Regions from separate parts of the Teredinibacter haidensis genome, predicted to be linked through region 2. Evidence: predicted binding sites of a transcription regulator. Region 2 holds the regulator's gene; each other region holds the start of a gene.

Region 1 (9,903 bases), 780 kb from region 2:
AAGATCCGCTTCCACCGTAGAGCGAATATCGATTAGCTGGTGCTCGCTATCGCTAACCTGGTAAATTAGAAATCGGATACAGGAGCCAAAATGACCATCCAGTCGCTCACCAGTATTAGAGCAAATGGCCACTCGGACAGAACGAGCAGGAATATCCTGCAGAGGTTTTACCTTCGGTAAGGAATCGAGCTCGCGTTCACCCCACAGAATGCGTACAGCCTCTTTTATTTCTGGCAAGCCGAGACCCGTACCGTCGCTCCCCCTCTCTGCGCCACCCTCCGAGAGGCCTTTGGCTAAATCACCAACAGTTATCTTAAGCAAAGTTTGTCCATTCAACTCTCCCTTCACCTTCTTCTGTACAATTTCCAGTAGCTCACCAACATTTGTACCCGGTAGTGCACGCGCCGCCAGGGCAATTCGCAGTGCAGTTTCTCTATTAATTTGCGTGCTCATCGTTACGGCCTCTTATTCATCGTCATCGTCATCATCGTCCATTACGCGTGTAATTTTTCGATAGATTTCTATTCTGTCGCCTTCTTTTAACTCGCTGTCTTGTTTTACGAATTTGCCGAAAACACCTATCTTTTGGGTATTTAGATCGATATCTGGGCACATTTTTAAAATTCCAGATTGTTCAATTACGTCACTCACCCTTGCAGCGTCTTCAACATAGCAGTTTAATTGAATTTGTTTTTCTCCGGCATAGACCAGTCCTACTCGCATAGCTTAGCCCTCGATAGTCACAATTGGGGTTGATGAAGGCTTACTCGCTCTGATTTTTTCATCAACAACTCTTTTCAAAGCAATCATAACGCCCAGCACAATGAATCCTCCGGGCGGCAGGATGGCAAGTAAAACCCCCGCGTCGATTTTAATAAACGTTATTTCTAGCCATTCGAAGTTTTTACCCAACAGGGAAGATGCATGCGAAAAGAGCGTGCCGCTTCCGAGGATTTCTCTTGCGCCACCTAACAAAACCAGCGCCCAAGTAAAACCCAAGCCCATTCCCATCGCATCCAGCAACGAGGCCAGCGGGTTTTGCTTCATGGCAAAGGCTTCTGTTCTACCCAGAATTGCACAATTGGTGACAATCAACGCAATAAATAAGCCCAGCACTTTATAGAGTTCGTGCAACCAAGCGTTCATTGCCAAATCTACCAGGGTGACTGTTCCGGCAATAACAGCAATCATGATGGGGTTGCGCACATCTGCAGGTATGGCATTACGCATCACTGAAACCAGAACACTGGAAATTATCAGCACGGCGGTGGTTGCAATGCCCATTCCCAGGCCATTAGTTGCCGATGTGGTTACCGCCATTACCGGACAAAGGCCAAGCAATTGAACCAAAGCAATATTATTTTCCCATATACCGAAGGTGAAATAGTCTTTGTAACTGGTCACAGCTTCGCCATTGGTGGTGACACAACCACTACAATTTGCATGACTCATAACGCACTCACCTCTTCCGGATTAACCGTACCGTTTGCAATTAGCTCTTCGGAGTGACGCGCGTAAAACTCCAATCCCGAAACAACGCCTTTAACAATCGCTCTTGGTGTAATGGTGGCGCCGGTGAACTGGTCGAACTTACCGCCGTCTTTTTTTACCGCCCAGTCTTTAGCTGGTGTCTTATGTAAAGATTCACCGTTGAATACCGTTATCCAACTGCTTTTATCCATTTCAATCTTGTCTGCCAGTCCGGGGGTTTCCTTGTGGCTTAGAGTTCTAAGACCCAGAATCTCTCCGGAAGTATTAATACCCACCATTAAGGTAATAGTACCGCCGTAGCCTTCAGTCTCAATTTGAAATACAACCGCTTGCAGCAAACCCGATTTGCGCGCGAGATAGATATCGATCGGCTTATTCGAGAGCGCTGTATCTTCGATAACTAAGCTATCTTCAAGAGGTTTGTTGTCGAACATTTCCTGCGGTAATACTTGCGTGAGCACGACCATACGATCTTCCGCCAAGCGTTCCTGTATAGGCTGGTAGGTGGTTCTCTCTCCAACAAGCAGAAGAAAGGTGACTACCGCACAAATCGCACCCAGTATGAGCCCCTGGTAATCCACTCGGGAACGCCAGACCTCTAATCGCGACACTGTGATCTCGCTCATTTACGTTTAACCTCCCGTGTTAGTTCGATGGATGACATTGCTCGTAATGGTTTCCCTCCGGGAAAACGACCATAAACCCTCGGTCTGAAGTAGCGATCGATTAAAGGCGTGAATGCATTCATAAAGAGAACGGAAAAGGCCACGGCTTCTGGAAAGCCACCCCAGGAACGGATAATAAAAATTATGGCCGCACATCCTGCCCCAAAAATAAGTTTGGCAACGCGACCGACAGGCGATGTAATAGGATCGGTCGCGATAAAAAACGCACCTAACAACACACCGCCAGAACTTAAATGAAAGGCAGCACCCGCAAAATATTGATCGTTGTACATACCCGACAAATAAGACAACACTGCCAGCCCGCCGATCAGGGACACGGGGATTTCCCAGCTGATCACTCTGCGCCAAATGAGCCATAAGCCGCCCAGTAGTATTAAAATCTCGGAGGTTTCTCCCAAACTTCCGGCATTCATGCCTAACAGTGAGTTCCATACATTAAAGCTCTCTCTGAGAACTTCACTGGCTGGCTGTGCGAGTATTAACGATGTTTTTAAATGGCCTAGTGAAGTCGCACCAGTTAAACCGTCAGGAATCGCCGCACCCAAAAAGGTAAAATTCAATCCCTCCATAAAGCTCGGTGCACCTTCCGACCCAAGGGGTAAAGGGGAAACCCAAGTTGTTAATTGCAGCGGAAAGGTGATCAGCAGCGCTGTTCTAGCCAGCATGGCGGGGTTAAAAATATTTTGTCCAATTCCACCATATAGTTGCTTTCCCACTGCGATGGCAAAAAACGACCCCACTGCGCCTATCCACCAAGGCGCCCAGGGCGGCAGTGTGATGGCTATTAACCAGCCAGTTAATAGCGCCGAACCATCCAGCAGGCGGTAAAGCGGTTGATTCATTACCCACAGACACAAAACTTCAGTGATTACCGCGGCCAAACAAGTAACCACAAACACATTTATCGCGGGCCAGCCAAACAGATATAAACCAAAGAGTGTGCATGGCACTAACGCCAAACACACCTGCATCATAACGCCACCAACGGACGAGCCCTCGTGAGCGAATGGCGATGAGTAAATTGGTGCGTCGCTCATAAAACATCCTCTTTAACTTTTTTGTCGGTAACAACGGCGGCGGATTTACTTTCAGCTTCAGGCTTACGGCGCTTGGCTTTTTTAGCTGCTTTAGCTGCCGCTTTTTCCTCAGCCTCGGCGGCAATACGTGCATCTCTCGCGGCCTGTAAATTTTTGGTGTATTCCGTTTTTTTAGCCGCAGAACGTTTTGTATATTGTTCGCCTTTGGCATATTGAAAATACTGCACCAAGGGAATATGAGAAGGACATACATACGAGCAGGAGCCGCACAAGATGCAATCCTTTAGGCCATAATCTTCAGCGCCTTCAAAATCGTCAACGCGTGCGCGAGAAGACATTTCCAAAGGCAATAGCCCCATGGGGCAGGCCTCCACACACCGACCACAGCGAATACAGGGCGAGCTTAAACTACGGGGAATTTCATTCGCAGAAAGAGCCAACACCCCCGTTGCGCCTTTAATCATCGGCACCTGTGTAGAAGGCAACGGCACACCCATCATCGGCCCACCTAAAATCAGCTTCGCGGGTTTTTCTGTCAAACCTCCGCAGGCATCCAATAACTCCTGTACGGGGGTTCCCAATAAGGCTTCAATATTGCGTGGGCGGGCAACACATGCACCAGCGATAGTAACTGTTCTTGAGATTAATGGGCGTCCATAAATAAGTGCCTGCTGAATAGCGTAAACCGTTCCCACGTTGTGAACCAATACCCCCACTGAGGTACTGCGACCACCAGCTGGGACTTCCCGGCCAGTGATTTCCTGAATTAATTGTTTTGCCGATCCCATTGGGTAGAGCGTGGGCACCACTTCCACTTCGATCATACCGTAGGGTTCTGCAGCCTCGCGCATGGCGGCAATGGCTTCCGGTTTGTTATCTTCTATCGCCACCACTACTCGATACGCTCGCAGGATATGACGAATTAGGCGTGCGCCTTCAATGATTTCTTCGGCATGCTCGCGCATTAAACGATCATCGCAGGTTAAATAGGGCTCGCACTCGCTACCATTTACCAACAGTGTTTTTATTTCATGCTTGGCGCCCTGCTTTAATTTTACGGCTGCGGGAAAAATAGCGCCGCCAAGCCCCACAATACCGGCTTGAGCAACACGATCAGCCAACGCCATGGGTGTTTCGCTATAGGGGTCTTCGAGAATATCAGTTTCTATCCACCGGTCTTCACCGTCTGTTTGAATCACAATCGCGGTAGCGGGCAATCCAGAGGGGTGTGGCGCAATAACTTCACCAATTTCGACCACCTTTCCAGAGCTGGACGCGTGCACTGGCGCAGAAATCTCAGAAGGGGGAATGGCAACCAGCTGCCCTTTCAAGACTTTATCGCCAACCTTCACTATAGGAATGGCATCGCTTCCTGCGTGCTGACGCAAGGGTAAGTAGAGCTTCTCCGGTACCGGTGCCTTACTAATCATCAAAGCCGCAGAGCGATCTTTATGATGTTTAGGATGAACGCCACCACGTACTTGAGGCAACCTCAGCAAACTCGTTAACACGCTAATGTCTCCACTATTACATTAAGGATTGAATGGGCTATTCCCATTGTGACTATGCCGCAGTGGGCTTAACCCAATGCCAGCTATCAGGGGTAGCGGGCAGGTTAATCAGCGACACACAATCTTCCGGGCAAGCATCCACACATTTTTTACAACCCGTGCAGGCTGAAGCCAGCACAATATGTATTTGCCCATTCGCGCCCACAATTGCATCGGTGGGGCAAGCCCGATAGCAGCGGGTACAACCACTACACGCACTATCATTAATAGTGGCAATCATCGGCTGCGGAACTTCACCAATCGAACTGATATCCACATCGAGAATAGCGGCCAAACGCTCTACCAGAGTTCTTCCTCCAGGCGGGCAGAAGGAAATATCCAAGGTCCCTTCCGCCAAGGCCACAGCGGCGGAAGAACAGCCAGGTAAACCGCACTGACCACATTGACTACCGGGTAACAATCCTTCAATTTCCTTTACCAGTGGATTTTCATCCTCCACTGCCATAAAACGCCCGGCCAAGCCCAACAGGAGACCCAAACTCGTACCCAGCACGGTGATCACCAATGTTGCCAATAACATGCTTCCAACTCCTGCGTGCTCAAAGAAAATTAAAAACCTTTTACTAGTCCACTAAAACCTAAAAATGTCATGGCTAACAAGCCTGCTGTCACCAGAGCAACAGGGGGCCCTGCAAATGCTTTCGGCACTTGAGCCAAGGCAAGCCGTTCACGTAAGCCTGCAAAAATAACCATAATCAAACAAAATCCCAGCGCTGAACCAAAGCCAAAAACCAGGGCTTCTAAAAAGCTTTGCTGTTCGCGAACACTAATTAATGGCACCCCCAAAACAGCGCAGTTAGTTGTAATTAGCGGAAGGTAAATACCCAGAGACCGATACAAAGATGGACTGAACTTTCGAATGGCCGTCTCGGTAAATTGCACAACACCAGCGATAACTAGGATATATGCGAGAATACGTAAAAATCCGATACCCATCGGTTGCAGCACGTAGTTTTCCATCAACCAACTACTACCGGAAGCCAATGTCATAACAAAGGTTGTCGCGGCGCTCATACCAATGGACGTGCTGAGCTTTCCTGAAACGCCCATAAATGGACACAAACCTAAAAAACGCACCAAGACAACGTTATTTACTAGTACAGTTCCAATAAGCAGGCTTAAATAGTCCATTTTCACTACGCCTTAGATAATAAAAATAATGAATTTATGTGGGCAGCTGCATCAAACATGCCACGCACTATCCGTTAATGGGATACAACTTCCCACCCGACCAATAGATTGATTCACCTCAAATTAAATTATCGTAATCCGTAAATTTTTGATTTTATTCGCACATTTTTTGTTGTCGGGATTGGCACAAGACCAGAGCTGGAAGACACAGGGTGTTGTTTTTACGACAAGAAACAACCAGACAAACGCTTAGCAACAACGACAACGTTGGCGGCATTAACTGCGGCACAAAAATTGCTGCCATGCATTAGGGCGTCGCAAAAAACGAATCCGTACGACATCGAAAACTGACGCCGCTAAAGCAATCGTATTTAGGCAACGGCTAATATCACCGGAGAAACAAAAGGTCATGACAGAATCGAAAAAATCGCATGCGGAATTAGATCAAGTTGATTTTGTCGCTGAGATAACCAAGGGTAAAGAAAATAAAGTCATGGGACGAAAGCTAGAAAACACAATCTATGATTTTCAACCAGAAGATCTGTCGCCGGGTGTTTTTCACCAAGCCGTAGAGCATGCACCTATTGCAATATCCATTACCGATCTACATGCCAATATTCTATACGCCAACCGCGCATTCGGTAAGGTCACCGGCTACAACAGTGAAGAGGTTGTCGGAAAAAACGAATCAATCCTCTCCAATCATACAACTCCACGAATAGCCTATCAGGCATTATGGGGGCGCCTGCTGCAGAAAAAGCCGTGGTCTGGATTACTAGTAAACCGACGCAAAGATGATTCTCTCTACCTCGCGGACGTTTCTGTTGCTCCGGTTCTCGACGAGAAAGACGATGTTATTTGCTATTTAGGAATGCATCGAGATTCCAGCGATTTACACGAACTGGAGCAGCGCGTAAACAACCTGTCGGAAACCATTTCCACCGTTATCAACTCATCACCTATTGCTATGGTGTTATTGAGTTGTGATAACGACATTATATTAATGAACCCAGCTTTTCAGAATTTAGCTAATAAAATCGCGCCCGATTCAATATTGGAAGACGCTCTTACAAAGTTACTCAATATACTCGGCGACGACTTTATCAACCTTCGTGACAAAGGAACAAAATTCAACAGCCATGAGGTAACCGTCGACGAAGGTGCTTATAGCCAGCGTTGGTTTGTCTGCGATGGTCTTTCCATTTCTGTAGAAGATGAAACCCCAGACAACTTTTTCTGCCCACCGGAATCTCGCCATATTCTTTTAACCGTCAACGATATTACCGAACTCCGTCAACGACAGCAGGATTCCCAACTAAACGCACTGAAAGCGGTTATTGCAGAAGAAGAAATGCTGCAAGGCATTAGGGAAACATTCAACGGCGCTATTCACAGCTTACAAGGACCCGTTAACTTAATTGGCGCCGCGTTAAACTTATTAGAACGCAAGGAAACCCGCAATCAGGATGAACCCGTGTTACATGCCCTTCGCGATGCGCAGACGGCGGGCCTAAAAGCATTGGATCAGCTCAGCTCTTCACTCCCTGTCTATGCGGAAAACCCCAAGCACCCGGTAAATGTTAACGAAGTTCTACGTAGCGCCATTAGCCTTTCTGCTCATCAACTTTTGGCGCAGGGTATTGTTGTTGAATTTAAACCAGAACTTCATTTACCCGCTGTATTGGGCCGTGAAGGTAAATTAGTGAGCGTTTTCCGACAATTAATCAACAATGCCATAGAGTCTATGAGCAAGTGCAAGCTCAGTGAGCGAACGCTGTATGTTAAAACGTCAATCGACAAACATACGGTGAGAACCGAAATAATTGACCACGGCACCGGTATCCCGCCAGATTTGCGCTATAAAATTTTCGAGCCCTTCTTTAGTACCAAACCTCCTCACAAAGGGTGTCGAGGCATGGGACTGGCTATGGTGCAGGAGACCATACTGGAGCATGCCGGAACCGTTTCAGTAGATACAGACTTTACGGACGGATGTCGAATGATCGTAGAGATCCCATCCAGCTAATTATGGCCAAGAGAAGTCAGATGAACCCAACGAAGACTATAAGCAGTACGCCGAGACCGACAACTCGCACCGAACTTTTTGAAAAAGAAATGCAGGCACTTAGCCAAATCTCGCAAATTATTTGTCATTCTCAAAAAATTGAACAAACCTTTGCAGAAGTTCTTGCCGTACTCCACGAATCCGCCGGCATGCACCACGGATTAATTTCTATTTCCGACCCGGAATACAGTGCCGTTCAAGTGACAGCGATTCATAGCGATTCACCGGAGATATCCCGATTATCCAGCAATGTTCGCTATCGCAGCGGTGAAGGCATTATCGGTCGTATTCTTAGCCACGGAAACCCGATTGTACTCGGACGTATTTCGTCGGAACCAAACTTTCTAGACCGACTGGCCGTTTACGATTTTGAGCTCCCCTTTGTTGGCGTACCTATTGAAAATATAGAAGGAGAAACCATTGGCGTGCTGGCAGCACAGCCGGAGAGCCCTGCCGACGATTTACTGAGTGAGCGTTCTCGATTTATGGAAACCGTCGCGCATTTACTGTCGCAAACCGTTCGTTTAATGATTAACGTTGAACGTGGTGAAGAGCTTGCCAGCGAGCGCGATGAGCTTCGTCGGGAAGCGCGCGCACAATTTGGCTTCGAAAACATGGTCATTGGCCACACCTCATCTATGCGGCAGGTATTTGACCAAACACGGCGTGTAGCTAAATGGGACAGCACAGTATTAGTACTGGGTGAATCGGGAACCGGTAAAGAACTCATTGCCAGCGCCATTCACTACAACTCTCCACGAGCGAAGCAACCTTTTATACGACTCAATTGCGCCGCATTGCCAGAAACACTGCTGGAATCTGAATTATTCGGCCACGAGAAAGGCGCTTTTACCGGTGCAGTTAAACAGCGTAAGGGCCGCTTCGAACAAGCCGACGGAGGAACCCTCTTTTTGGATGAGATCGGTGAAATTTCACCCATGTTCCAAGCGAAATTATTACGCATACTGCAGGAGGGTGAGTTTGAGCGCGTCGGCGGTACCCGCACCATTAAAGTAGACTTACGCATAGTTGCTGCCACCAACCGCAACCTTGAGCAGGAAGTGGAAAAAAACAAATTTCGCGAAGATCTTTATTACCGCCTGAATGTCATGACTATCCGTATCCCACCTTTACGCGAGCGTCGCGCTGACATTCCCGAACTTGCAGAGTTTTTGCTAGACAAACTATCCCGTCGCCAAGAACGCAAGTTAACACTAACCAGCAGCGCTATCCGCGTGTTAATGAATCAAAGCTGGCCCGGCAATGTGCGCGAACTGGAAAACTGTTTAGAGCGCGCATCGATCATGAGCGAAGACGGCACCGTCGACAGTGATGCGATTTCTCTTACCGGCCTGAATACGGATATTCGCCCCGCGATAAACGACTACCAAGAAGTGCCCTCTATCGATTTAAGCGATGACAGTATGGATGAACGTGAGCGGGTGATAGCAGCCCTTGAGCAAGCGGGATGGGTGCAGGCGAAAGCTGCGCGTCTTTTAGGCATGACACCAAGGCAAATTGCTTATCGAATTCAAACATTGAATATAAATGTTCGGAAAATATGATAATCATTTCTTGCCCATTGCTTTAGGTATGCACTAAAAACTTAGTCCTATTTAATATTTAAGTATTACATCTATCAAACTTTGCCCTTCCCATCGAGGAGGGTAATTCTGGCGTGTAAAAACCCAAACAACCACACAGCCTGCACGCATATAGATAAAGTGGGCAAACTACTTCACTAAAACAAAACCTCAGCCCCAAATAACCCAATCAAGTTCTATTTTTTTTTACCATAGAGCTGCTAGGATAACTGCCGCCTTATAGCAGCATCTCCCTGCACGCTATAGGAGATAAGGCTCCAAAAAATAAAAATAACTCAATCAGGAGAAACTCCATGAGAATACCCTCAATCCCATTTC
Region 2 (9,903 bases):
CTTTATCGATCGTTGCATCGAATAGACTGATCACGGAGGACGCCAAAATGGCAGTGAGCAGGTTGATTCCCAGCCAGACAGCGCGACGCGGGATGGAGCGTCCAACGGTGGCGAAGGTGTCTTCGTCTTCATCCAGACCTGCGAGGCTCATCAATGAGTGATCGGCGTCTTCGCGAATTACGTCTACCACGTCATCGATGGTGATTCGGCCCAGCAGCTTGCCCTGATCGTCCACGACAGGAGCGGAGACCCAGTCGTGCTGTTCGAACAGTTTAGCGACGTCCTTATCGGACATGCCGGCGGGAATGGCGTTGGTATCGGTCACCATAACTTCGCGCACGGTTACGCTGGGGTCGTTGGTGAGCAGTGTGCTCAACGGTAGCAGGCCCAGGTAGTCGTCTTTGCGGTTGACCACAATAAGGCTGTCGGTAGATGGCGGCAGCTCGGTGTGGCGGCGTAGGTAGCGTAGTACGACGTCTAATGTGAAACGTGGACGTACGGTAATGGTATCGGTGTTGGTCAGGCCTCCGGCGGTTTCCTCGTCGTAGGCGATTACGGCCTCAATACGGCCGCGATCCTGGTCGGACATAGCTTCCAGTACTTCCTGGATAACCTTTTCCGGGAACTGCTGGAGGATATCCACGACATCATCAGTATCTAGGCCTTCGGTCAGCTCCACCAGTTCTTCGGTGTCCATCTTCTTGAGGAAGACACTCTGTACATCAACAGACAGCTCTTCCAGCACCTCACCGGAAATATCTTTTTCGATCAGTTCCCACAGAACGGTTCGCGAGGCCGGCGGGGAGGATTCGATGAGTCGCGCGATTTCCACCGGGCGCAACCCATTAAGCATGCGTCGAACCTGGCGGAAGGTGCCGCTGTCCAGCAGCGCCTGCACCTTGCTTAGGTGGGCGTGAGGTTGGTTTTCGATATGTTCGACGGCCTGCGGCATTGCGTTGTCCGATTTTGGGTCGAGTGTTTTGAGTTGCGGAAATTGTAGCCTTTTCAAAGGCTTCCGCAAATCACTTAATTTTGAAATGTATTATTCGGCTTCGTCGAAACGATTGTTGATAAGCTCGATTAGGGCGCCCATTGCGGCTTCTTCGTCTTCACCATCGGTGCGCAGCGTAATATCTGTGCCCTTGGACGCGGCCAATAACATCAGAGACATAATACTTTTGGCGTCGGTAGCTTTTCCCTTAGCGACAACTTCAATACGGGAAGAGAAACGATTGGATAGGTTGGCCAGCTTTGTTGCAGCCCGGGCGTGCAGTCCGAGTTTATTGATAATTTGAATCTGCTTTTCCTGCATAGAGTTTCCACTGCTCCGTGTTAGGGTCTACGAGCCGACCCTAATGACCGGGTACATTTTCCAGTTGGCGATGGCGTGTTTGTACATTGGTATAGTCGCCTTTAAGTGTTTTGGCGAGTCTTTCGCACATATAGACAGAGCGGTGCCAACCGCCGGTACAGCCAATGGCGACCGTTAAATAGCTGCGGTTGTTACTTTCAAAATGTGGGATCCATTTGCGTACAAACTGCAGAATATCGTTATACATTTCTTCCACCTCGTTTTCTGCGTCGAGGAAGCTTATTACCGGAGGTTCCAGCCCGGTGTGGTCTCGCAATTGGGTACTCCAGTAAGGGTTGGGCAGGCAGCGTACATCAAAGACAAAGTCTACATCGACAGGTACGCCGTATTTGTAGCCAAAGGATTTAAACATTAGTGCCATGCCTTTGGTGTCAGAACCCACGACAATATGTTTGATGGCACTGCGCAGCTCATGCAGGCTCAGGTGGCTGGTATCGATGGTGACATCTGCGGCGGCGGCAATGGGCTGCAGTATGCTTTTTTCCCGTGAGATGGCTTCGTTCAAACCGATAAACTCATCGGAGAGCGGGTGTCTGCGGCGGGTTTCACTAAAGCGCTTAAGCAGTATTTCTCGGGAACTGTCGAGAAAAACAATTTGGTATTCACTGCGTTCAATACCGGAGCTATCTATCAGCTCGGCGAGTTTGCTGAGGTCACCGTAGATATTGCGCGCATCAATCCCTATCGCAAAGCGCTGCTCTTCACTGCTGATGCGGTCGCCGATCTGCTCGATTAAAGCGGGCAGCAGGTTGGCGGGTAAGTTATCAATACAGGTGAAACCCTCGTCTTCCAAGAGGTGTAGAGCAGAACTCTTACCTGAGCCAGATCTTCCGCTGAGTATAAGCAGGCGCATGGGTATATACCAAAGGGGGATAAAATCGTAAGCGTTGTACGGGTAAACCCTTACCCGCAGTGTGTAATTTTACTGATATTAGATGGTTATCAGTTTACACCAGCCGCGACACGAAACAATTCTTCATTGCTGCTGCAGGCTTTTAGTTTACGTGTGAAGTTCGGATTCTGTAAGGCTTCGGCAAGGGTGGCGAGAGTTTGAAGGTGTGAGTCTTCGGCATCTTCAGGGACAAGGATGGCGAAAATAACATCTACCGGGGCTCCATCGACGGCATCAAAATCGACGGGATGATCGAGAGTGATACAAGCACAGAGGGTTTGATTCGAAGCGGATAAACGGCAGTGGGGGATGGCGACGCCCTGGCCTATACCGGTCGAGCCTAAGCGTTCGCGGGCGATCAGGCATTGAAAGATGGTGGTTTCGTCTGTATCGGGTAGGTCGCTGGCGAATAGGCTGGCTAGGCTTTCCAGTACACGCTTTTTGCTGGCGTCGGTAGCTTTGGCTTTACAGCGTTCATCGGTAAGAATGGTTGATATCTGCATAGTAATAACGTTTTTACGTGTCCTTTCCAGCCGCGCGTAGTAAGCGCTTTTAGGAGGTATAAGGCGGAAACAGGAGCGATAACGCCCATGTTTGCGACCCGGAGCTGCAAACTGGCGCGCATTCTACCAGCATTCATTGAGGTTCCAAGTCGTTATCAGGACAGAAATCAAAAAAGCCTTGAATTTAAACCAGTCGCTTGCGTTCATTCGAGGGTGGTATGTGCAAGGATTCGCGATACTTTGCAATGGTTCGGCGCGCTACCTTAATACCCTGCTCGGCTAACAGTCCAGTAATTTTAGAGTCACTTAGCGGTTTCCGTGGGTTTTCTGCCGCCACAAGTTTTTTGATGATGGCGCGAATGGCGGTAGAGGAACATTCGCCGCCTGAATCGGTGGCGACGTGGCTGGAGAAAAAGTATTTCAGCTCAAAAATACCTTGGGGTGTGTGCATATACTTTTGGGTGGTTACACGAGAAATGGTGGATTCGTGCATCTCCACTATTTCAGCGACGTTGTGCAGCACCATGGGTTTCATTGCTTCCGGGCCGTAGTCGAGGAAGCCCTGCTGTTTTTCCACAATACAGGTGGATACTTTGAGTAAGGTTTCGTTGCGGCTTTGCAGACTTTTCAGAAACCAGCGGGCTTCCTGCAGATTGTCGCGTAGAAAGGTGTTGTCTGAGCTGGAGTCGGCACGTTTGACGAGGGAGGCGTAGCTGGTATTAATGCGCAGCTTGGGTGCGATATCGGGGTTGAGTTGTACCATCCAGCGGTTATTCACTTTGCTGACGAAAACGTCTGGCACGACATACTCGGTTTCGTCGCTGCCTATGGATTCCCCTGGGCGTGGGTTTAGGCTTTGAATGACGCGAATGGCGGCCTGTAGTTCGGGCTCTTTTATGCGCAGTTTTCGCATCAGTTGTTTGAAGTCGCGGCCGCCGAGCAGGTCCAAATAATCATTAACCAGAGCTTTGGCGTGGGTAATATCAAGGGTGTCACTTTGCAACTGTCGCAGCTGAGTTAGCAGACATTCGCGGATATCCTGGCTGAGTACGCCAGGAGGATCGAACTGTTGAACCCTATGTAGAACTGCCAGCATTTCGTCCATCTCAAGCTCTTCGTGGTGAGCTTGTAGGCCGGAGAACATGTCATCCAGCTTTTGCCCCAGCAATCCGTTCGGCTCTACGGCGTCGATTATCGTTTCCGCTATTTCCCTGTCCAGATCCGACATGGGAGTAAGGTTTAGTTGCCAGTGCAGGTGGTCTTGCAGGGTTTCGGCTGTGCCGCGACGAGATTCAAAATCGTAGTCATCCGAGTCTGGTTTGGCAAGGCCTGAGCCGCTGGGTGCGGTCTCGTAGATGTCGTCCCAACTGGTGTCGACGGCGAGATCGGTGGGAATGTTATCTTCGTTCCAGTCGGTATCGGGCTTTTCTGGCTTGTCGTCGCTATTCGTCGGGCTGGCTTCCTGACTCTGGCTATTTGGCGTTTCGCTTTGCTCTCCGCTGGTACCGGTATTTTCACCCTCTTCGGAGGTCTCGAGCATTGGGTTTGAGTCGAGAGCTTCCTGAATTTCTGCCTGAAGATCCAGCGTGGAAAGCTGCAAGAGACGGATGGCCTGTTGCAGCTGCGGTGTCATGGTGAGTTGTTGGCCGAGCTTTAGTTGGAGGGACTGCTTCATATGGCGACTACTAACTTCCCGTGAAAATTAGATCGGGCACCAATTGGCATTTGGGCTTGCTCGGAGTCGGTGCGGATTAGACGTAGTTTAGTCTCCGCCGTCGGGACAATCAATCCTTTTAAAGCAAAGATTGTGCCGGTAGATATGGCTGGCTGGCGGGTAATGTCAAGTATTGGCGCGACTTATAGCGTGAAGTGTTTCCCAAGGTAGACTTCACGTACCTTTTGGTTACTGAGAACGACTTCTGCGCTTCCTTCCGCAATAATGTGCCCTTCAGATACTATATAGGCTTTTTCACAAATATCGAGGGTTTCACGTACGTTGTGGTCGGTAATCAGTACGCCGATACCGCGCTGCTTCAAGTGTTGGACTATCTGCTTAATATCACTGACGGAGATGGGATCCACTCCGGCGAAGGGTTCGTCGAGCAATATGAATTGTGGCTCGGTGGCGAGAGCGCGGGCAATTTCAACGCGGCGGCGCTCGCCGCCGGAGAGGGCCATGCCCAAGCTGTCGCGAATATGCTGAATGTGGAACTCATTGAGCAGCTGTTCCATGGCTTCATGGCGCTGTTTTCGGCGCAAGTCTTTGCGGGTTTCTAAAATCGCCATAATATTATCGGCGACGGTCAGCTTGCGAAACACGGATGCTTCCTGGGGCAGGTAACCCAAGCCCTGGCGGGCTCGTTCATGCATAGACATATGGGTTACATCGGTATCGCCAATGGATATATCGCCGCGGTCTGCCTTAACGATACCGGCAATCATATAAAAGCAGGTGGTCTTTCCGGCCCCGTTGGGGCCGAGTAGACCGACAATCTGTCCATCCTCCACGGAGATGGAAACGTCGATTACAACTTTGCGGCCTTTGTAGCTCTTTGCTAGGTGGTGCGCGTGTAGTTTAGGCATTGGGGTGTTGGGTTCTCGTTATTCTTGCGGCTGTTCTTCAGTGGAAAGGGCTTTAGGGGGGATGACCATTTTTACCCGGCGGTCATCGCCGGAAGCATCGCTTTTTCCGCCCGCTTTTACCACGGCTCTTTTAACATCGTATTCAATGCGGTTGCCGCTCAGACTGGTCCCTTCCTGTTTAAATGCTGCGTTATCAATCAGAAACAGGGTTTCATCGGTAATGCGGTACTCAAGGCGATTAGCTTGCGCTGTAACTGCCTCCTGACCCTTTTTTGGGATTTGGCTCAAGCGAGCGGGTTTTCCTGTGGCGACAACCATGGAATAGTTGTCGTTACGGCCGTAGATAATGACCTTCGCTGCCGTAATTTTCATGCTGCCCTGTTCCACAATAACCTTGCCGGCGTACGTGGTCGTGCCGTTTTGGTCATCCAGTTCGGCGCTGTCGGCTTGAATACTTAAATCTTGAAAGCGGTCGTTGGGGAGGGCGAGACTATTGCCGCCCATGGATATCAGCAAAATAGTGCTAAACATTCGGCAAGCGAAATTATTCAGGTAGTGATTCAGTATCATCTCGGTTTGCTTGCGTAGGGTTTCTGTGAATCGCCTTCACTTTATTGTGGAGTTTGATTTTTCGTTGTCGAAAATCTGCGGTCATACCCACGGCATCTATCTCGCCGTAGGCCGAGTGTATTTTAACAGGCTCTTGCGTGTACGCGACTTTTTCTGCGGGATTTATTGTGAGTGAGCTGGTATTCAATTCTGTCGGCTGGATGTTGCTCAGCGTTTCCGATTGCCAGATACGTACATTATTCCACAGTGTAATTTGCTCGGTGTTTCTCACTAATTTTCCGTTTTCCGCCTCTACTTGCCAAGGCGCTTTTTCTTCATATATTTCAAAGCGAGGCTCAAAAATAAGGGTGTATTCTTCTGCTGAGGTTTTATTGTCGGCGCTTTCGACTCGATAGTGTTCCAGTTTGCTGGCGGTAAAAGAATAATCAAGTTTGCCTTGATCGCCAAAATGCTGAGTTGAAGCATCTTTAGCGACAGCATAGGGAAAGCTGTGGCCATCTTCGTCCTGCCATTTAGGTGGAGTCAGAATTTCCTCGGAAGAGTCCCACAGCATAACAATGGCGCTAATACCCAAACATATAAACAGTATGTATAGCCGGTTTTTAACCATGTTTAGCTCAAGTATTTATCTAAAGCGGCTTTGTAAGTGCCCTGCGCTTTCATAATAAGATCGCACGCCTCGCGCACGGCGCCTTCTCCGCCGTTAACGGAGCTTTGCCAGTGGGCATTTTCGACCACTTCGTGGTGGGCGTTGGCTACGGTTAACGCGAGGCCGACTTTACACATAACGGTTAGATCGGGGTAGTCATCACCCATAAAAGCAATATTTTCGAGTTCGCAGGGGTATTCTTCTAGTAACTCCTGCAGAGCAACAAATTTATCTTCGCGCCCTTGCTTGAGGAGTTTTAGGCCGAGGTCGCTTGCACGCCTTGCGACGATGGGGCTGTTGCGACCGGTAATAATACCCACTTCGACACCGGAGTTGCGCAGCATTTTCATGCCGTGGCCATCCAGCGTGTGAAAGGCCTTCATTTCGTAGCCGTCGCCGCTGAAATAAAGTTTGCCATCGGTTAGTACGCCGTCCACGTCTAGCAGCAATAGCTTTATGGCGCGGGCTTTTTCATCAATTTGTTCTAGAGATAGGTGCTTCATACCAGTCCTGCCTGCAGCATGTCGTGCATATGGAGTATGCCAATGGGGTGGTTGTTGTCGGCTACGACCAAGGCGGTAATTTTGTGGGTTTCCATCAGGTTAAACGCCTCGGCCGCCAGTGCGGTGGGTAGAACTGTGCGTGGGTTTGTACTCATAACCTGGTCAATAATACTGGTTTTAACATCGAGGTCGCCATCTAGACAGCGGCGCAAATCACCATCGGTAAAGACACCCAACAATTCGCCCTCGCTACTGACGACAGTGGTAATGCCAAAGCTTTTTTTACTCATTTCGGCAAGAGCGTCCATCAGACTGGAGCCGGTCTGGACAGCAGGGAGCGCGTCGCCGCTGTGCATTACGTCACTAACATGTAATAGCAGCTTTTTACCGAGCGCTCCACTGGGGTGGGAAAATGCAAAATCTTCCGCCGTAAATCCACGTGCTTCCAAGAGGGCGACGGCCAAGGCGTCGCCCATTACCAGGCTGACGGTGGTGCTGGATGTGGGGGCTAGGTCTAGTGGGCAGGCTTCGGTTTCAACACTGATATCGAGTGTGATATCGGCCGCTTCTGCGAGAGGGCTGGCGGCTTTGCCTGTCATCGCTATCAGTACTATGCCCAGGCGTTTGATGGTGGGCAGCAGCGCTGTTAGCTCGGGTGATGAGCCTGAATTGGAAATGGCGATAAAGAGATCGTCTTTGGTGACCATGCCCAGATCACCATGCCCTGCCTCGGCAGGGTGAACAAAAAGTGCCGGCGTACCTGTGCTGGCCAGTGTGGCGACAATTTTTTTTGCGATATGGCCGGACTTACCCATACCCGAAACCACTACGCGTCCGTGGCTGTTAAGTATGGCCCGGCAGGCAAGTTCGAAGTTGTTGTCGATACGCTCGTTTAGTCGTGCAACGGCATCAAGCTCCATACTAATGGTGCGTTTTGCCGAATGGATAAAGTCAAAGTTGTGGGTCATGGTATCGTTTGTTTTATGCGGAAGTTGTCTGAAATAGGACAATATAATAGGCGATATATCCACAGAGCAGGATGATACCGATCAGGCGACCTATTTTTGCTTCTCCGGTTTTTCGGTGAAACCACAGGGTTTTCACGATTAATATAAATAAGAGTAGCGTAAGCCCCAGCATAACCAGGTAATCGCGAGAAAATACGGATGCTTCCATTGTGGTGGTGGAAACAATGCCGGGAATCGACATAACCGCCATCAGGTTAAACATATTGGAGCCGATAATATTGCCCAGTGCAATATCGTGATGACCGCGCAGGGCGCTGACCATGGAGGCAGCCAGCTCCGGCAGGCTGGTACCTATTGCTATTACGGTTAAGCCGATAATGAGTGGACTGACACCGGCGAGTTCGGCGGCGGATTTTGCTCCCCAAACCAGGGATTCGGAGCTGAGCATTAGGATCGCGAGGCCTACGATCAGCCAGAATATTGCAGTGCTGCGAGGCATTTCTGCGATGTCCTCTTCTTCTGCAATTTCAATTTCAGAAAATTCACGCTGCTTCACCTTCACTAAATATAGGATCGCTGGCACCAGGGTGAGGATGAGGAACAAGCCTTCAACTGCTGTAAGCGTGGCATCGAGCAGGCAATAGCCGGCAACCAGAGTCACTACCAGTAATACGGGCATTTCGTGGCGCAGGATGTGGTTTTGCACGGGTATCGCCGCAACCAGTGTTGTGGCCCCCAGCACTAAGCCAATGTTCGCGATATTTGAGCCTATGGCGTTGCCCACTGCCAAATCACCAGCACCTTTAAGGGAGGCGCTGATAGACACCATGATTTCCGGTGCAGAGGTGCCAAAAGATACGATGGTTAAACCGATAATCAGGGGGGTAACACCGAAGAATTTTGCCAGGGATGCAGCCCCGCCAACAAAACGGTCGGCACTCCAGATTAGACCGGCAAAACCAACCAAAATGGAGGCGATAACCTGAGCGATTACCGGAATGGAGTCGAGCATAAATAAGGTGTCTCGTGTTTCAATATGTTACAAAAGAGAAAAAGCGCTGTTTTCGCTTCGGTGGATTCTCTAAAATGGCGGTCTGCATCAGCGACATTGAAAGGCCGCAATCTTATAGTGGCCCGTTAGTACAGTGCAAACACATTGTGCGCATACGCGTTAAACGTATATTCAGCTTTCTATTGCTATTATCTGTTTTGTTACCTGCGGCGACTGTTTTTCGTTACTCAGGTGTTGTCTATTTTTCACTATTAAGGAGATTTACCGTGGAAGTATTGTGTGCTCGTTTAGGTCATTGGGTATTTTCGTTGTCTGGATGGGCAAAAAAAATACTCGCGAGCCTGTTTTTTCTTTTGGCTCTTGTTCAAGGTGTTCAAGCAGATGAGAGCAGTGCTGAGCCAGGGGCTGTTGTTGAGTCGCTTACCAACCAGTTATTGGATATTGCGCGGACTCAGCAGGACAAGCTTAAGGCTGACCCGGAAGGTTTCTACAGCAATATCGAAACAGTATTGGAGCCCATGGTAGGTTTTAGCTTTATTGCTAAAAATGTGATGGGAGATACCTATTGGGAGCAGGCGACAGACGCACAACAGGAACAGTTTTTAGTCGTGTTTCGTCGTAGTTTGGTGGAAACTTATGCCAAAGGTATGTCGCAGAACATGGATTTTGGTATTGAACTGTTGAAGGAAGAGAGCAAAATCACCAAGACAAAAGCGAGTATTGTGCAAAAAGTTACCAGCCCTGACAGCGTCAATTACATTGTTTATTCACTCGGCTTGGGTAAATCCGGGCAATGGAAAGTGCTGAATTTGGTGCTCGACGGTGTGAACCTGGGCAAGACTTTCCGCAGT
Region 3 (9,903 bases), 360 kb from region 2:
TGGAGAACATTGGAAAATGAAAGCACAGATTATTCTAGCTAGTGCACTGTTAAACCTATTCAACACCGGCTGCACTACCACGAACACAAACCAGGAAGCGTCGATCATTCTCAATAGCACCAAGCAAGCCTGCGCAGCACCTGAAGCTACCTTTACAAAAATACGAAACCCCATTTTATTTACGTCTGGCGAACAGGCAAACACCTGTTTAAGCTACTTCGATCTGAAGCAAAGCAGCGAAATAGACGAAGATGTTAATAACATGATAGCGGCACAGGATTATGTTATTTGCGACACCGTAAAGGCCGTTCAACACGCAAGTAAAAACCGTTTTGAATCCAGCGGTATAAATACCGCCGGTGCACATATGGCCGAACGCATTGTGCTGGATAGTTTTCCCTCCTCACTCTTCCAAAGAACCGACGCAGACCACAAAACCGAAAAGCAAATATTTGGTTCGAACCTGAATATTGGACGCTATTCGGTAGTGGCCGACACACCTGAGTGGCACTACGGACTTCAACTTCATGCCGTTCTCGACATAAATGGCGACGGGTTGGAAGACTGGATTATATGGCTAACCGATAGAGCCAAAAACGGAGACTACTCTGTGGTAGCCGGTTTCTATGTTATTTCTGTTGCGAACAAAGGGCCGTTAAAAATGATGCCACTACGAAAGCTATCCGCTCTTCTGGCCGTAAACTAACGCTCAGCTACTCGCCCTCGGCACACCCCGCTAGGGGGCGATATCCCTAGAACCCCTAGCAGAAGCGGAGCCAAAGCTGGCGATTGAACCGCCTAATCCGCTTTCTGCCGAGGTGGTATTCGCCCTTGGCGTTTTTAATCATCACGGCTTTGACGATATATTGCTACGGCTAGATTGGAAAATAACCGCAACCTTCGGCAAAGGCTTCGACCGGTTTACAACCAGTAAAACACCTCCCCTGCAGTGAACCACCATTCTCTCGCGCACAACCACGCTACCTATTCATGGCACTAGCGCTAAGGCAGGCGTTCCTACCAACGGGTCGATAACGGTGGAGTATATAAACCGAGCACAAAACGAGATCAATCGAAAAAAGGTGGGAAAAGAGAGCCCCCGCCCGCCGGGGCGGAAGCTCGCGAGATGGGAGGTTACACGGCGACCCAAAGTAGAACCGCAATTAGCTGAGGGGATAAAATTCTTAGGCACATTACCAACGGGTAAACTGTCGCATACGCCAGAGCCGAGGCGCCGCTGGTAGAATGAATGGCGTTAGCAAACGCAAGCGCTGGGGGATCCGTCATGGACCCAGCCATAAGGCCGCAAATAGTCAGGTAGTTCACCTTCATAAACCAGCGCGCGATCAGGCCAATGACAAGCAGCGGTAAAAGCGTTATTACCGCCCCGTAAGCCATCCAACTGAGCCCATCTCCCTTTACCAGAGTCTCGACGAAGTGCGCACCGGAGTTAACGCCCACCACCGCCAGAAATAACACGATGCCAATTTCGCGTAAAGCAAGGTTAGCACTCGGCGGCATAAACCAATAAACACGACCGATACTACCTATTCTCGCCAGAATAATAGCAACAATAAGCGGCCCACCAGCCAGGCCCAATTTCAACGGCGCAGGAAGGCCTGAAATGTGAATTGGAATCGAACCTAGCACTACGCCCAAGCCGATGCCGACAAAGATGGGCAGCATCTGTACGTGATCCAGCTTGCTAAATACATTCCCGAATAGCTTGCTGACTTTTTCTATATCGGTGGCATCACCAACAATATTGAGAATATCCCCAAATTGCAGAACCGAGTCTTTGTTGGCTACCAGCTCCACGCCCGCACGGTTTTGCCGTGAGATAACGACATTGTACTTATGCTTGAAATCCAGCTCAGATAACTTCTTACCCAACAATTCCTCATTGGTTACGACAACACGATCGCTGCGAAAACCCGTACCCTTTGTCGTTAGCGTATCAGACACTTCTTTGCCAATAATGGTAACTGCCTTACTTAGCTCAGCTTTATTTGGCGCAACGATGCGGATGATATCCCCTTCGTTAAGGATAGTGTCTAACATGGGAACACGTAACTCCCCCCCTGACTTTAGACGTGAACAGACGATGTCCTCGCCGATGAGATCAATCAGCTCGGAAAGAGGGAAGCCGGTGAGATTCTTGTTTTCGATAAGTACATTAGCATAAACAATTGTAGATTTGCGTCCACTGCTGGCGCGGTCAAATTGCTCACATTCATCATCAACATTAATTCGAAACAGAATGCGCACAATCCACATGCTGAGCAGAATGCCCAGAATACCGAAGGGATATGCCATAGCATAGCCCAACCCCAGTGTAGACGTCGCCCCTGCCCCCATACCCAGTTCGGAGAGAATCTGCTGGCCCGCCGCCAACGAAGGTGTATTAGTGACGGCGCCAGAGTAAATGCCCAAAAATACGTTTAGGGGGAGATCGAAAAGAAAATGTATAGCGACCGCACATAACCCCCCAAGGATAACAATGCCTGCTGCCAGGGCATTCAGGCGCAACCCGCTACTTTTCAGTGAAGCAAAGAAACCAGGGCCTACCTGAATTCCAATGGTATAAACAAAGAGGATAAGGCCAAACTCTTTAATAAAATGAAGTGCATGATTTTCCAAATGCCAGTCATATTGAGCAATAAAATGCCCAACGAATAAACCTCCGAATAAAACCCCACCTATTCCCAGGCCTACTCCCTTAATTTTAAAACTACCTAACCACAAGCCAATAATGGCTACTACAGATAAAACCAGTATTGATAAAGCGATTTCGCTCATTGAATGAAACCCCAAAGTTACGAATGAAAGCAACGCGCGCAGGCATCGCCATTTTTGGTAATTTCATTATATAGCAATATTTGTCAGACCTGTTGATGTGTAGTAAGAAGCGACAAATGACATTTGCCCCGGTATTAGAAGCATGGAGAAGCAAAATATAAGCATGGGATCGAGCGGTTCCCACATACTACGGAAGCTGGACGGATAGCAAAAAAGCAACGGTTCCTAGCCGATACCACCAGAGAGCTGTAGCTAGCCACATATCCCTTCCCTTATTACAGCTGCTAAAAACGCGAGTACAGTGCGCAGCCATTGGCTGCCCACACTCGGAACACACTAATAAAAAAATTTATCGATAACTTACCCGCCCTCGTCAACCCTAACCCATCCGCAAGAAAGGCACTTAAGCACAGCCTTCGGCAAAGGCTTCGACCGGATTATAGCCAGGAAAACATCTCCAGCAGCCTCGCACTACTATGTCGCGCTCTTAACAACAACGCCATCCTCTGAGACAACTATGCCACCTATGCGCGCACCAACCTTAATATACTGCATCCAGCCAACGGCTAGTTATCGTTAAAAAAAAACCGTAATCAATTATGAATAGTCATAGCCTTGTCACGAACATGAGAGTTGATTTCGATATTCCACATTAATTTTTTATTTCTACGAAACTTTTTATTTAAAAAAAAATACATTCCCACACATACTCAAGGGATTAAAGTGCGTCGAATAAATTTACTACGATGTGATTTTTTAAAACAAAATATAAAAAAATATGTAATTAATCTAATTAAATTAGCGGCGTAGATCGTATGGCTCGAGATTTGCTTTTCTTTTTCCCTGCCAATTAATCTGTGTAGAACACACAAACTATGCGAATTGGCGCGACAGCGAAGCGTGTTTAAATCTGCTGTAAAAATACTTAGGTAGGAATGTAAGTGAATACGTATCTTTAAACAATTCAGGAGCTTTAAAATGAAGCAACAATTAATTTGTTCGGTAGTATTGGTATTACTCGCAGCGGCTAACCCTGCTAACGCGCTGTATATTGGTGCGAGTGATGGGAGCCTCTACGAGCTGGATGTATCAACTAATTCGAAAACACTTATCGGCAACACCGGCACCATGCTGGATATCGCGTTAAACCCTATCACCAATACCCTTTATGGTGTTCGTAGTGACAGCCTGTATATGATCGACACTGCAACAGCCAGCACAACACTCGTGGGCGGGTCGCTAAGTATGAACGGCCTTACATTTGATAGTGCCGGAACCCTCTACGGTAGTGGCGGCTCGAACCTTTATACAATTGATATCACCACTGGCAGTTCCAGTCTGGTGGGGTTCACCGGTTTTACCTCATCCGGTGATATCGCTTTTGACGATGCGGGCAACCTTTTTCTCTCTGCCACCGGCGGTTCAGGCAGCGATCAACTGGTATCTCTAGACGCGGGTACCGGTGCGGGAACGGCTTTGGGTAGCTTTGGTTTTTCTGCGGTATACGGTTTAAACTTTTCAGATTCAACTCTGTACGGGTTCACTCTCGCAGGTCAAACGCTATCTATAGACACTTCAAGCGGTGCAGCTACCTATTTAGCGTCGAACGGAATCGGCGCTTTCGGCGCTGATGGTGCAGGTGGTGTTGTTGATGTACCAGAACCCGCCAGCATTGCGATGCTTGGACTCGGCCTTGTGGCCTTAGGATTTTCGCGTCGCAGAAAGAACTAGTTAAATTTAGTTTCCATACGTTAATTCAATTGAAAGCCCGGGATCGTATTCCGGGCTTTTTTTGACCTCCGCGTATAGTGTCCACGCCCACGTTGAACAGAATGCTTTCATCTCTAATTGGTTTTTAGCTCAACCCAAATAGGACGGTGATCAGAAATATAGTGCCTTAGATAGGCGTTAAACGCTTTCACGGTTTTTGCATGCGTTCTTGTTTCTGCCAACCGATCCCAATTGTTACGAAAAATAGCCGCATCAAAATCAAATACTCCATAGTTCTCAATACGGTTTTTTAACGCAGTTGGCGCAAAGGCTATTTGATCATAGGTTTTATCGTTCCCCAGGTTTGATCCTCCAATACGGGAAAGGCTCTCGGTTCGCGCTACGCCGGTCTTGTCGTAAAGATCAACCGATGTCCAGGAAAATTCCTCGAGCGCTTTTATTGTTGCTTCGTTGAACTCCATATTTGGCACATTCATATCGCCAAGCAATATGATGTCTTTGTCCCATGCATTTCCGCCTGCACTTCTATCTTTGGCCCATTTTGCTAAGGCATAGATCTCTAAAACACGCCGGGCATATTTACGGCGATCGTCCTCTTTACTAGAATGCTGAAATTTACCGAAATATAAATGTACATTGGCAAGTACAAAATCGATCTTTCCGCTGGAAAAACTGCCAATAAACGGGTTGCGATCAAAGGGTGTATATTTCATCTTACTAAACGTTTGAGTTTTGTTTTGGCGGCGTTCACGATAATGGACTGTTACATTTCTACTGGGAAATTCTCGAGGACGAAGCGCGACTTCCCCAAAAAGCTTGCCGGGGGAAACCTTTTCGGTGTTAAACACATAAGCTAGACGCTCATCATTCCCAGCCGTATCGGACATAACAAAGTCGAACTTATCGCCCATGATATCGACGATCTTCATAAATTGCCGATAATCATCATTTACTTCTTGAACGGCGATAAGATCAAAACGTTTGAGGATATGAGCAATTATTTTTCGCGCACCATTAGTGCGGTTTTGCACACCCAAATTGGCAATATTCCAACTACCCAGCAACAGACGGTTGCGTTTTGACACTGGAACGTTGCGTTTTTCAAAATGAGCATTAAGTGCAGTAATCTCTGTCGAGCTGCGAATTCGTAAAGGGCGGCTTGGTTCTGCAAAAGGTATGGCCAAAGTGACTTCCTCTCATATTTTTATAATTGATCGAGCTATTATTCCAGACTCCTAGCGTACCATTTGCGGCCGCCAATCAATAGAAGCATATCTAACCAACGCGATGGAAAGCAAGGTCTACACAACGCCAAAACCCCGAAAGCACTCAATCTCGGTTGTAACTTATCAACTTAACTTATGGCAGGAGCCCCTAATTACGGGCAGGCATATTCTGCGTGAACAAAAAAATCTCATTCGCAAGGCGCAATTCGTCGTTAAAGGCCATCCATACCCCCTAAAGAATTTATTCATAACGGACCTGCCCTTGCTAGCCCTAACCAAGCAGCCTGTAATAGCCAGGTAAAAATAATTCTCTAGAGGCTTCTCGGTATTCAAAAGGTAAATTGTGTCACTTGTGAAGTTTGACGCCAGTCCCAGTTTCTGACCTTAATTTCAAAAAGGTTATGAGAAACGTGACCCGGTCACTTCTAGAAACCAATTTTCATCTATGATTGGCCAATTGTTCGGCGGTTTAGTCTTAAAGTATGAAAGTTGATCCAATTACCCTAAAAATGCTTCTGCAAAGCATGCACCACGGCACGGGGGAGATGCATGCTTTATTACGTGAACCCTTAGAAAAACAAACACTGCTGACCATGGCTCGAATTGCCCATAAGCTGAAAGGAGAGGCGGCAGTAGTTGGATTTAAAAAACTAAGCAACGCTATATCTCGCCTAGAAGATTCAATTGAACATTGCCAAGTTGAAACAAAATCTGGGCCAAACAAAACAGTCCTTATTCATCAACAATTGAAAAAACTATTTTACATTTATCAACAGATCGTTAAAAGTTCCCAATCACAAAGCGGTGCTCAGCAGCGCAAGACTTTAAAAGGCTCAAAGCAAACAAAAAAAACCGGAATTTCAGCGGCATTGAAAATACTTGCGCAAAACGTAAGCCGCAGCTGCGGAAAGCTTGTTACGCTCGACCTTGACCAATTCGATATTGCGAGGGTTCCTTCATCCTTACAAATGAAAATTCAAGATATTGTGATCCAGCTCATCCGCAATGCCATTACCCACGGCATTGAATCGCCACAGGCGCGCAGAACCAATAGGAAGAACCCCACAGGATCTGTAAAGGTTATTGTTAAATGTATTCACAATAAATTGGTGGTTGCCGTTCAAGATGACGGCGTCGGCATTGATCTTGAAGTTATTAGAAAGCGGCTGATTAACAAATATAATTTTCGAGTAGAAAAAACCGCGAAGCTTACCCCGAAGGCCTTGCTGGCATCACTATTTCTACCGGGGTTTTCAACCCTAACGAAAAAACAGGTTCACGCCGGGCGAGGCGTTGGGCTAGATCTAGTCAACACGCATGTCAATTCAATGGGAGGAAAAATAAATATTGACTACAGGAAAAACAAAGCAACCAAATTCACTATTCATATACCATTAGTTGTTTCTGTCAAAAAATTCGTAGTTCCTCTTCGAAACGCAAAAAACAAAATCGACCATAGTAAAATACCAACAGTTTATGCAAAGATTGGCTAAATTTTTTGCTGCACCTAGTCAGCACAGGTATGTTAACTCCCTCCTACATCGCCTTGAACAAGCAATTAAAATCAGGCTCTTAACACACACTGCAAATCAGTAACGCAACTATCGCCGACTTAATGGTAACATTGGCGAGCGAGACTAAGAGGCAGTAGATCGGCATATGTGAGTTTATGAACCACCAACAGAAACCCATTTCTCCTCTATAGGCTAGAAAGTGTTAAAATTTCTGATAATCAATTGAATTTCGGCGACTCAGAACGCAAGAAAAGTTAGACCGAAAAGTCCCTAGTTACCCCGCCAGAACTCTTTAAAGTCGATCTCTTCACTCATAGGTAGCTCTTTTATTACCTCCGAGCACTGCCCTGAGGACCTGCAAGTATTCAATTACAAGCAACCAGTACCGATTAATTTAAGCCCACACTTCCCCTAGCGGCTTACTGAAAAACGTAAGCGCCGCCAGAAGCGCAAGATAAATATGGGTGAGAAAGTGAATTTTTGTTCACTTTTTTAGCCCCGCTGGCAACCCAGATAAAGTTTCAACGGGCTACAGCGCTATAGTAAAGAGCAACAAATATCGACGACGGAGCGTGAATATTTCTATATACACTTTAGTAATGTCGCTTCTTTTGTAATGCGTCAATAGCCAGGCTTGCAGCGGAAGTTCTATTATCAACATTAAGTTTCTTAAATATTTGCTCAAGATGTTTATTAACCGTGCGCGGGCTCATTTCTAATATTTGGGCAATCTCTCTATTTGTTTTCCCCTTAGCTATCCAGACTAAAACTTCCGATTCGCGCTGGGTAACCGGAAATGTATCTTTCAATATATTTATAGGGTTAACTTTTTCTTCATCAATTAGCCGCAAAAGTATTTCATTTGTATTGGGGTTCCCCATATACACAACACTTAAGGTAAGCGTTGAGGTTTTCAATTCAAGTTTATTTCCTTCAACGGGCGAGCGAGACAACCATGATTTAATTTGAGAGGTAATAGTTATTTGCTTACTCGATTTTTCACTATTTGCCCGCTCAATAGTTTGCATAACGAATGATGTAGCCCATTGAACTGCGCCGGTTTCATCAACTGTAAATACATTCTGCCCAGCACTATCCAGGGCCTTTTCTGCATGTCGAGTTAATCTAGAGTTGGTTAAGTGCGTTTTCATCCTAGCGATAAGTTCGATCGGGTTTATCGGCTTTGTTAAATAATCTACGCCGCCGGCATTAAACCCCTTCAATATACTGTCGGTATCGGTGAGCCCGGTCATAAATATGATGGGTACAGAATGTAATTCAGAGTTCCGTTTTAATGCCATACACGTTTCAAAACCATCCATAACTGGCATTATTGCATCGAGCAGAATAATGTCAGGAACCATCTTTGAGCATATTGATAAGGCCTGCTTGCCATCTAGGGCGACCAACGTTGTCATACCTGCCGACTCTAGAGATTCGTTCAACATCCCAAGTGTTTCTGGTGAATCGTCGACAATCAGGATAAGTTCACCTGTAATCACTTTAAATTACCTTCGCTAATTTAATTACACTATCTAAGTTAACTTCATGAATATGCTGCTTTAGTTTAAGAACAAACATTTTATCCACGTCATCATTACTTTCCAGTTCATTTGAAATTTTCTTCAATTGTGTAAGATGACCGATTTCAGCGTACTCAATTATCGTCTGCAATATTTTACTGCTTGGATAGTTCTTGATCTCTGACACAATGAATTTTTTTTCCGAACTTATATTTTTCTGGGGGTTAAATTCCCATGACATACCCAATGAAGACCCGATTTTTTCGAGCAGAACTTCCAACTTAATGGGCTTATTCATAAAGTTTTCTATTTTAAGACCTCCTTCAATATTGGCTCCTTGGTTTGCGTTGGCTGAAATCATAATTATGGGTTTGCTAACGCCCCTCGCATTTAGTTTCTGCACCAATTCATTACCATCTATCCCTGGCATTATCTGATCAATAAGAAATAGATCTGGAGTACAACTGCTTAAAAACTCTAGGCACGATTCACCATTGTAAGCTTCAAAAACAATAAACCCCAAAGGCGTCAATAGATCACTTATTAAGCTGCGATGAGAAGCTTCGTCATCGACAATAATGACAGATTTCCGGGGGCCCTTATAACCGTAGATTTTGTTTGCTCTTGCCGCATCAACTTTAGGTTGCTCTACATGCGCGAGCATTAGCGAAAGCGTAAAGGTTGTTCCACCCCCAGGATTTTTCGTTACTTCAATATCGCCGCCCATTATGTCGGCAAGTATTTTTGTTATAGACAACCCCAATCCCGTACCAACAACATTTGGCATGCCTGGTCTTCTCACGCGTTCAAATGGACGAAATATTCTGTCAACTTCATCCTCTGGAACCCCGATTCCGGTGTCACAAATAGTGAATTTCGCGACCTGATTTTTATAGCGAAGGGAAATGGAAATATCACCTTCATCAGTAAACTTTATGGCGTTTGACAGTAAATTTATAAGGATCTGCCTAAGGCGCTTTTCGTCGCCCTGTACATATTGTGGTATATTGGTTAAACACTCGTAAGAAAAGTTTAACCCCTTGGCTTCAGCTTGAAGCCGAAACATATAGACTATTTGCTCTATAAATTTTTCCAAATAAATATGATCTC

What was found. The regulator sigma-54, encoded in region 2, starts transcription at its own class of promoters, with help from an activator protein. The targets are predictions, from matches to a motif close to TGGCACANNNNTTGCNNT.
Region 1: a site for sigma-54 is predicted at 6,200-6,217, ahead of nifL (nitrogen fixation negative regulator NifL). Genes of this name have one in related genera too.
Region 3: a site for sigma-54 is predicted at 3,616-3,633, ahead of H5715_RS11670 (PEP-CTERM sorting domain-containing protein). Genes of this name have one in related genera too.

Annotation. Positions count from the first base shown of each region.
Region 1 is NZ_CP060084.1:2,508,461-2,518,363, forward strand. It holds gene H5715_RS09820 (dinitrogenase iron-molybdenum cofactor N-terminal domain-containing protein) at 1-453, opposite strand, end outside; gene H5715_RS09825 (RnfH family protein) at 466-723, opposite strand; gene H5715_RS09830 (electron transport complex subunit E) at 727-1,452, opposite strand; gene rsxG (electron transport complex subunit RsxG) at 1,449-2,117, opposite strand; gene H5715_RS09840 (RnfABCDGE type electron transport complex subunit D) at 2,114-3,214, opposite strand; gene rsxC (electron transport complex subunit RsxC) at 3,211-4,725, opposite strand; gene H5715_RS09850 (RnfABCDGE type electron transport complex subunit B) at 4,778-5,305, opposite strand; gene rsxA (electron transport complex subunit RsxA) at 5,335-5,916, opposite strand; gene nifL (nitrogen fixation negative regulator NifL) at 6,326-7,942, shown strand; gene nifA (nif-specific transcriptional activator NifA) at 7,963-9,546, shown strand; gene H5715_RS09870 (glycoside hydrolase family 9 protein) at 9,879-9,903, shown strand, end outside.
Region 2 is NZ_CP060084.1:3,291,124-3,301,026, reverse strand. It holds gene mgtE (magnesium transporter) at 1-952, opposite strand, end outside; gene H5715_RS13170 (HPr family phosphocarrier protein) at 1,043-1,312, opposite strand; gene rapZ (RNase adapter RapZ) at 1,353-2,225, opposite strand; gene ptsN (PTS IIA-like nitrogen regulatory protein PtsN) at 2,315-2,767, opposite strand; gene H5715_RS13155 (RNA polymerase factor sigma-54) at 2,952-4,442, opposite strand; gene lptB (LPS export ABC transporter ATP-binding protein) at 4,625-5,350, opposite strand; gene lptA (lipopolysaccharide transport periplasmic protein LptA) at 5,369-5,881, opposite strand; gene lptC (LPS export ABC transporter periplasmic protein LptC) at 5,895-6,530, opposite strand; gene H5715_RS13135 (KdsC family phosphatase) at 6,533-7,072, opposite strand; gene H5715_RS13130 (KpsF/GutQ family sugar-phosphate isomerase) at 7,069-8,040, opposite strand; gene H5715_RS13125 (calcium/sodium antiporter) at 8,054-9,052, opposite strand; gene H5715_RS13120 (MlaC/ttg2D family ABC transporter substrate-binding protein) at 9,319-9,903, shown strand, end outside.
Region 3 is NZ_CP060084.1:2,929,631-2,939,533, forward strand. It holds gene H5715_RS11655 (lysozyme family protein) at 1-20, shown strand, start outside; gene H5715_RS11660 (hypothetical protein) at 17-706, shown strand; gene H5715_RS11665 (putative transporter) at 1,135-2,799, opposite strand; gene H5715_RS11670 (PEP-CTERM sorting domain-containing protein) at 3,778-4,530, shown strand; gene H5715_RS11675 (endonuclease/exonuclease/phosphatase family protein) at 4,644-5,714, opposite strand; gene H5715_RS11680 (Hpt domain-containing protein) at 6,239-7,249, shown strand; gene H5715_RS11685 (response regulator transcription factor) at 7,864-8,772, opposite strand; gene H5715_RS11690 (hybrid sensor histidine kinase/response regulator) at 8,774-9,903, opposite strand, start outside.